Regions from separate parts of the Sphingobium sp. KCTC 72723 genome, predicted to be linked through region 1. Evidence: riboswitches for the same ligand, from Rfam matches in the RefSeq annotation. Region 1 holds a riboswitch; the other holds the start of a gene.
The links. A riboswitch is a leader RNA that binds a small molecule or an ion and turns the genes downstream of it on or off. The one in region 1 is predicted to bind cobalamin.
Positions count from the first base shown of each region.

Region 2: linked by a shared signal. The riboswitch ahead of SPBM01_RS15480 (CbtB domain-containing protein) and the one ahead of SPBM01_RS20435 (TonB-dependent receptor plug domain-containing protein) in region 1 are both predicted to bind cobalamin.

Region 1 is NZ_CP060388.1:4,199,537-4,203,763, forward strand. Features, by position in the region: gene SPBM01_RS20425 (molybdenum cofactor guanylyltransferase) at 1-21, opposite strand, end outside; gene fdhD (formate dehydrogenase accessory sulfurtransferase FdhD) at 58-987, shown strand; cobalamin riboswitch at 1,056-1,279, shown strand; gene SPBM01_RS20435 (TonB-dependent receptor plug domain-containing protein) at 1,452-3,287, shown strand; gene SPBM01_RS20440 (ABC transporter substrate-binding protein) at 3,325-4,128, opposite strand.
Region 2 is NZ_CP060388.1:3,157,028-3,161,254, reverse strand. Features, by position in the region: gene gor (glutathione-disulfide reductase) at 1-342, opposite strand, end outside; gene SPBM01_RS15485 (CbtA family protein) at 423-1,151, opposite strand; gene SPBM01_RS15480 (CbtB domain-containing protein) at 1,161-1,388, opposite strand; cobalamin riboswitch at 1,423-1,553, opposite strand; gene SPBM01_RS15475 (histidine phosphatase family protein) at 1,584-2,129, shown strand; gene SPBM01_RS15470 (MaoC family dehydratase) at 2,095-2,562, opposite strand; gene SPBM01_RS15465 (acetyl/propionyl/methylcrotonyl-CoA carboxylase subunit alpha) at 2,962-4,227, opposite strand, start outside.

The DNA of each region.
Region 1 (4,227 bases):
CAATATCCCTGACCCTGCCATATCGCCCCGCACATGAATGTCCCAAGCCGATAGCATATGAGTGTCATGGTCACCCCCGTCAAAAAGCGTGCCGGACCTGCATGGCATTGCGTTGCGGCACGCCGGGCCATAGGGTCGCTTCATGCCCGCAGCGCCGCCGATCCTGTCCGTTACCTTCGGACACCCCACATCGTGACGCACCATTCGCCCGATGTCCCCTTCACTCGCCTGACCCCGGACGGTCAGGCCGATCCGGTCGCCCGCGCGTTGGCGCAGGAAGTGCCGATCGCGGTCGAGTTTAACGGCGTCGGCTATGCGGTGTTGATGGCGACCCCGCATGATATTGGCGATCTCGTGCTGGGCTTCGCGCTGGCCGACCGGCTGATCGGACCGGACGACGCGCCCTTCGCCGTCGATGTCCATGATACCGGGCAGGGGATGGTCGCGCGCGCCACGCTGCCTGCCGACCGGACCGATGGTCTGCTGGACCGGGTGCGGCACCGCCTGTCGGAATCGGGGTGCGGCCTGTGCGGCGTTGAAAATCTGGAACAGGCGATGCGCCCGCTGCCGCCCGTTACGGCGCAATCACGCGCAGAACCCGCCGCCATTTTCCGTGCGCTGGGTGAACTGGCTGCGCACCAGCCGCTTAACGCTGCCACCGGCGCGGCCCATGTCGCGGCTTATGTCGGCGCGGACGGGACGATCGGCTGCGCGCGCGAAGATGTCGGGCGGCACAATGCTTTCGACAAGCTGATCGGGGCGATGAAACGCGCAGGCACCGACTGGGACGGTGGCTTTGCCTTGCTGTCGTCGCGCTGTTCCTATGAACTGGTGGAAAAAGCGGTGCTGAGCGGATGCCCGCTGCTCGTCACCATTTCCGCGCCCACCGCGCTGGCAGCCCAGCGTGCGGAACAGGCCGGGCTGCCGCTGGTCGTGCTGGCCCGGCCCGACGCGCTGTTGCATCATGGCAACGCTTTGCGGCCTTAGCGACACGGGCGGCTTGGCACCGCTCCACCTTTCCCCTAGAGCGCGCGGCGCAGGGGCGGTTCATCGTCCTTGCAATAGATCGCGCCGGTGCCTCGCAAGAGGCTGAAAACGGGAATGTGGTGCGGGCGGGAAACTGCCCTATTCCACGGCTGTCCCTGCAACTGTAAGCGGTGAGCGCGATGCACAGAGGGTTTCAAAGACCCGGTCACTGAACCTTTTGGGTTCGGGAAGGCTTGTGCATCGCCGCTATGACCCGCGAGCCAGGAGACCTGCCGGCGTCTGGTCGCTCTTGCCCTGATCCAGGGGATGGTCATGGCACGGTGGTTTTCCGTCGAGCGACGCTATGCGGCCGGGGCCGCATCGTGCCGTGCGGCGGGGGGTGGCGTCATCCTGCATCGCGGCGCGACCGTTGCGAAACGGACGCCCCGGCCTTGAAGTCGCACATGACGCTCAGGGCTATTATCATGGTAAAAACAGGGATTTCTCTTCTCGCGCTGCTGGCGGCCACGCCTGCTTTGGCACAGGATGACAATATCGTCGTCACCGCGTCGGGCATTGCCCAATCGCGCGACGAAGTCGGCCAGGCAATCACCATCATCGATGCAAAGACGATCGACACGCGGCAGGCGGTCGATGTGGTCGATCTGCTGGCGACCACGCCGGGGGTCCGCTTCAACCGCAATGGTTCCACTGGCGGCGTGACCGGCGTGTCGCTGCGCGGCGCGGAAACGACGCAGACGCTGGTGCTGATCGACGGGGTCAAGGTCAACGACCCCAGCGGCATTGGTGACGGCTATGATTTCGGCCATTTGCTGACCGGCAATATCCGCCGGATCGAAGTGCTGCGCGGCTCCAACTCGGTCGTGCATGGCAGCCAGGCGATCGGCGGCGTGGTCAACATCATGACCGGCGTGCCGGCGGAAGGTTTCGGGGCCAACGCCTCGGTCGATTATGGCTATAGCGATACGCTGAACGCGAAAGCAGATGTGTCTGGCACCAGCGGCATGGCGTCGGGCGGCATTGGCGCAGCCTATTTTCGCACCGATGGCATTTCGTCGGCTGTGGGTGGCACGGAAAAGGACGGCTATGAAAATATCGCCACCAATGCCCGGCTGAAACTGGCGTTCAGCGACGCGCTGAGCCTCGATCTGCGCGGCTATTATATCCATGCTGACCTCGACTATGACAGCTTCTTCGGCGCGCCTGCCGACAGCAGCGACGTGTCGAAAATGGACCAATATGTCGGCTATGCGGGCCTCAACCTTGCCCTGCTCGACGGTCGCCTGACCAGCCGCGCGGCGGTGACTTACTTGCGCAACGACCGCGACTATTATTTCGTGCGCGGCACCGACGCGGATTATGGCTATTCCGGCACCAACCTGCGCTTTGAATATGAAGGCGTATATGCCCCGGTCGATCAGGCCAAGCTGGTGTTCGGCTATGAACATGAGCGCCCCGATTACGACTTCTTCGGTTTCGGCAGTACGTCGTCGGCGAAGATCAATATCGACAGCGTCTATGCGCTGGCGATCGTCAAGCCCTTGACTGGCCTGTCCGTCACTGGCGGCGTGCGCCATGACGACCATAGCCAGTTCGGCGGCGCAACCACGTTCGGTGCGAACGCCAACTACACGCCCAATGCGGGCGCGACCAATGTGCGATTAAGCTATGGCGAAGGGTTCAAGGCACCCTCGCTCTATCAGCTTTACGACACATTCAGCGGCAACAGCGCGCTGCGCCCCGAACGATCGAAAAGCTACGACATCGGCTTCGACCAGAGCCTGGACGGGGAGCGGGCGATCCTGTCGGTCACGGCGTTCCTGCGCAACACCACTGACCAGATCAATTACGACAATGCGACCTTCAGCTACAGCAACCTCGACCGCACCCGTGCCAAGGGCGTGGAAGCGAGCATTGCGCTGAAGCCCGTGGACGCGCTGACCGTGACCGGCAGCTATAGCTATGTCGATGCGCGCGATCGGTCGGGTGGGGCTACGGATGGCAACCTCCTGCCGCGCCGCGCGGTCAACGCGGTCAGCGTCTCGGCAGACTATGTCTGGTCCTTCGGCCTGTCCACCGGCGCGACGCTGACTATGGTGGGCGACAGCTTCGACAATGCCGCCAACACCCGCCGCCTCGACGGCTATGCGCTGGCGGGCCTGCGTGCCGCGTTGTCGCTGGGCGAGCATCTGGAAGTCTATGGCCGCATCGACAATCTGTTCGATGAAGCCTACGCCACCGCCTATGGCTATGGCGTTTATGGCCGCTCCGCCTTTGGCGGCGTGCGTGTCCGCTTCTGACGGGGGACAAGGGGGGACGGGCGCGCAGCCCGTCCCTTCACTTATGCGCGTTCAACCGCGCAATGATACCCTGCGCCGCCTGCACATAGGCCGGGCCGCCACATACGGTCCAGCTTTGCGGCACGCTGATGCGCGGCACGGATTTCAGCGCGGGATGCTGGAGCATCTCGGTCCCCTGATCGACCACCGCCACGCTGCCGCTTTCGACGATCAGCCAGTCGGGCCGCGCCGCGACCATCGCCTCCAGCGGCACCTGCGCCAGCGCGGGCTTGCCCAATTTGCCTGCCAGATTCACAAGGCCCACCCGGCGCATCAGGTCGTCGACCAGCGTGCCGGTGCCGGTCATATAGCCGCGCCGCTGATAATAGGCCGCTACCCCGCCACGCTTCGCTTTTGGCAGCGCTGCCAGATCGCGGTTCATCCGCGCGATCAGCCGCTCGCCGCGCTCAGGATGCCCCACCGCCCGCGCGACCTGCCGTATCTGATCGAGGATCGCGCTATAGCTGTCCGCACTGGCCAGCCCCAGCATGGTCCATTGCCCCGGCGGCGCGCCCGCGACCCTGTTCGGCCCGATGGGATAGCCCAATATCAGGTCGGGCCGGATCGCCAGCACCTCCTCCGAAGCGCGCCGCAGCACGCGAAGCCCAAGTGCAGCCTCTGCCGCCGCCGACAATTCGGGATCGCGCGCATTGCTGCTGAGTGCCGCAATCTGCCCCTTGTCCGCCAGCGCGATCAGATACTGGTCGGCACAGACATTGAGCGACACGATCCGGCGTGGCGCAGCATGGGCCGCGCTGGTGAGTGTCAGGGCGGCCGCTGCAAGGGTCAGGAAACGGGTCATGGAGCCTGTCTGTTAGCACGTCATGTTCTTGCGAAGGCAGGAATCCAGTCCCACCGTCAGAACTGGGTTCCTGCCTTCGCAGGAACACCCTGCTTTGCC
Region 2 (4,227 bases), 1.0 Mb from region 1:
CCGTTCACCGATCAGTTCGACCTTGTTGCTGTCGAGCGTGTTGCGATACAGCCCCTCCAGCCGGTCGACTTCCCCCAGCACATTGTCCCGCAACGTCTGCCATTCGAAACCGCAATCCGGCACGTTCCAGCCGAAACGCCGCGCATCTTTGAGATCCTCGGCGAAATGCGCGCCATAGATGAGCAGCTTCTTTGGCACGCAGCCGCGAATGACGCAGGTGCCGCCGACGCGAAACTCCTCCGCCACCGCAACCTTTGCGCCATGGGCCGCCGCCACGCGGGACGCGCGCACGCCGCCCGACCCTGCACCGATGACGAAAAGGTCGAAATCATAATCGCTCATGCCTGTCTCCGCTGGCCGCGCTCGGCTCATCGCCCGCATATGGAGGCTGGCGTGGCGGGTTACAAATGGCTTTTATGCAGCTATCGCCCCTGCCGCTGGAGCAGGCGTTCGGCGGACCAGCCGAACGCGATGCCGATGCCGCTCCACAGCACCATTTGGGTGGCGATGGAAGCGACGCGGAAATCCCATAACAGGGTGGCGGGAAAGTCGGCCGGCACTTCGTTGACGCTGGGCAACAGCCATTGGGTGAGCAGCATCAGCCCAGCGTAAAGGGCAATGGCGGCCAATGTCGCATCGAACGCGCTAAGGCTGCGCCGCATTTGGGTCCGCAGTCTGGCTGCAACGACAGCGGCGGCGAGCGACAGGGCGATCATGGCGAAATAGGCGGCGGTGCGGATGCCGACCGTGTCGTGGCTGCCGACCGCAGGGGGTGTCTGGGGATATTTGATCCCCGGCACGATCACCACGATCACGAAGGCCAGCCATGCCAGCAACAGCGCGAAGCTGCGCGGTCCCAGGCGCGCGACGCGGCCATAGCCATAAGCGAACACCAGCGAGAAGATGCCGCCGACCGCCGCGCCGTAAAGCGTCATCGCGGTGAGCAGGCCAGCGCCCTTCTGCGTCGCGCGGCTGACCAGTTCATCGTCCATGCCCGGCATGGCGTGAGTGGCGTGAGCGGCGTGACCGCGATGTTCAAAGGCGATGGCAAGGTCGACCTGCGGTTCGGCAAGGACGCGCGCGCACAGCGTGGCGAAAAGGGCCGCGAGGATGCCGACCAGCATCCCGCGCCACAGCAATTGTTTCGTCATGGCCGCGCGTCAGTGGCAGGGGAAGCCGAGGAGGTGGCGACCGTCATGCACATATTCATGGACATACATGCCATCGAAAAACGCATAGGCACCCTGTTCGGTGCTGACGAAATAGAGAAAGATCGTGGCGATCAGCGTGCCGAACAGCGCCCAGGGCAGGATGTCGTCCAGCGGGATGGCGTTACCGCCGGAAATGGGGATGAAAGCGTCGTCGAACGATGCGGCAATGGTCGCCATGGTCATACTCCTTTGGGGATTTCGCGTCCCGTGCAGATCAATGAGTCCGGCAGGAAGGTCTGGCTCTCGACGGCGACAGGCGACGACGATAACAGTGGCGCGACCGCGCCGGAATTACACCGGCTTCTTCCTGATGGACGCTGGCCCTTCTTTGGACGGGCGGGGCGGCGGGGTCAACCTGTCTTGCCGGAGTCGATGCTGACGACCACCCTCATCCTGATCTGCGCCGGGACCACGCGGATGGCCCGAACCGGCGGCTTTGCCGGACCGGACGAACCGCTGGACGCGGGCGGGCGGCGCGATGCGGCACGCGCCGATCATGTTGGCGCGACGCTGATCGGGTGCAGCCCGGCGCTGGCGGCGCAACAGACGGGGCAGGCTATGGCATTGCCCTTTACGGTCGAAGCGGCGCTGGTCGAGATCGACCATGGCCAATGGACCGGGCGAACATTCGATGCCGTGCCTCCGCAAGCGCTGCGGGAATGGATCGCCGACCCCGCCAGCGGCGCGCCCGGCGGCGAGACGATGGCGCAGGTCCAGCAGCGGATCGGCCCGTGGGTCGATCATGTCGCGGGGCTGGCCGGGACGTGGTGCGCGATCACCCATCCTATGGTCGTGCGCGCGGCACTGGCCCATATCCTCGACGTGCCGCCGCGCGCGATGCTGGCGATCGACCTCGCCCCGCTTTCGCGCACGCGCCTGTCGTTCAACCGGGGCTGGCGGCTTCAGGGGATCGGTTGAGGAGGGCCATGCGCAGGCATTGGCACACGATCTGGTCGCGTTGATTGCGCAGCCGGTGCGTGAAGGTGACGATGCCCGCGCCGGGGCGGGACTTGCTGGGCTTGAGGTCGCTCACGTCGCTTTCGCAGCGCAGCGTGTCGCCGATGAACACGGGGTTGGGCATGACGAGTTTGTCATAACCCAGATTGGCGACCAGCGTGCCAAGCGTCGTGTCGCCCACCGACAGTCCGATCATCAGCGCAAAGGTGAAGGTGCCATTGACAAGAATCTGGCCGAACTCGCTGGCCTTCGCGAATTCCGCGTCCAGATGCAGCGGTTGGGGGTTGTGGGTCATGGTGGTGAAAAGGACATTGTCCGTTTCCGTCACGGTGCGGCGAATGTCGTGGATCAGCGTGTCGCCAATCTGCCACTGGTCGAAATAGCGTCCGGCCATGTCGTGATTTGCTCCTGTCGTTTCGGAACTTTACAAAGTTCGTCCATGTGGCTGTTATGGGATTATGAAGTTCTGTTTGTATTCAATGGGTTATAGAGAAAAGGCGAAATGTCGCACAGTGGGCAACAGAGGTTTGGTTTGCGGCATATCATTTTGTTTTTTCAATGCGTTATGATCGAATAACTTCAACTGATCCTCCTCTTGCAGGCAGGGCTGTCGCATATGGAAACATGCCCTCTTTCACCGTCACCCTGAACTTGTTTCAGGGTCCATTTCTCCACACCAAGCAGTTGTTCGTGACGAGAAATGGATGCTGAAACAAGTTCAGCATGACGATTGAACGTGGGACGTTTTCATATGCGATAGCCTGCCCTTGCAGGAAGGGAGACGATTCCGACCCTAGCTTTCGACCTTCTCTATCTTCACCAGCAGCGTGCCTTCGCTCACCTGACCGCCTTCAGCGGCGTTCAATTCCGCGACCGTCCCGTCGAAGGGTGCGGTCAGGCTATGTTCCATCTTCATCGCTTCCAATGTGACGAGTTTCTGGCCCTTCACCACCGCGTCGCCCGCCGCGACCGACACGGCGATGATGCGCCCCGGCATGGGGGAAAGGATCGCGCCGTCGGAGGCAGTGGCGGAGGCGCCGCCGTCCACACGCCATGGCTGCATTTGCCATACCTGACCACCCTGCGCGATCAGCACATCGTCGAGCGCGCGCGCATCGCCTTCGCGGGGATCGAAGGCGACCGTTACCGCTTCGCCGTCGAGCAGAAAGGGTGCCTGCGCCCGCACCGGCGCGTTGAGGCGGAAGCCCGCCAGCACGCCACCGGGCGTCAACGCCGCCGCCGCATCTGCCAACGCTTCGGCATCGGGATGATGCGCTGGCATCAGCGCGTCGCCTTCGCGCCCGATCAACCCGGTATCGAGCCGGGCGGCGACAAAATCAGGATGCTCCAGCGCCTTCACCAGAAACCCGGCATTGGTCCTGACCGGCCAGATCGCGCTGTCGTCCAGTGCCGCCGCGAGCGTGGCGCGGGCGCCTTCACGGGTGGGGCCATGGGCGATCATCTTGGCGATCATCGGATCATAGAAGGGCGAAATATCCGCGCCCTGTTCGACCCCGGTGTCGATCCGGCACCCCGCGCCCAGATCGAAAGTGTCGAGCCGACCGATGGAGGGGAGGAAGCCCTTGGCCGGATCTTCGGCATAGAGCCGCGCTTCCATGGCCCAGCCATTGATGGCGAGTGCATCCTGCTGTTTGGGCAGCGGTTCGCCCGACGCGACGAGCAATTGCCATTCGACCAGATCGACGCCAGTGATTTCCTCCGTCACGGGATGTTCGACCTGCAACCGGGTGTTCATTTCCATGAACCAGATCCGGTCCGCGCGCAGCCCTTCGCTGCCATCGGCGATGAACTCGATCGTCCCTGCGCCGACATAATCGACGGCTTGTGCCGCGCGCACGGCGGCGGAGCAGATCGCCTCGCGCGTCGCCGCGTCCATACCCGGCGCAGGCGCTTCCTCGATCACCTTTTGGTGGCGGCGCTGGAGCGAGCAGTCGCGTTCGAACAGATGGACGACATTGCCATGACTGTCCCCGAACACCTGCACTTCGATATGGCGCGGGTTGGTGACCCATTTTTCGAGCAGGACATGGTCGTTGCC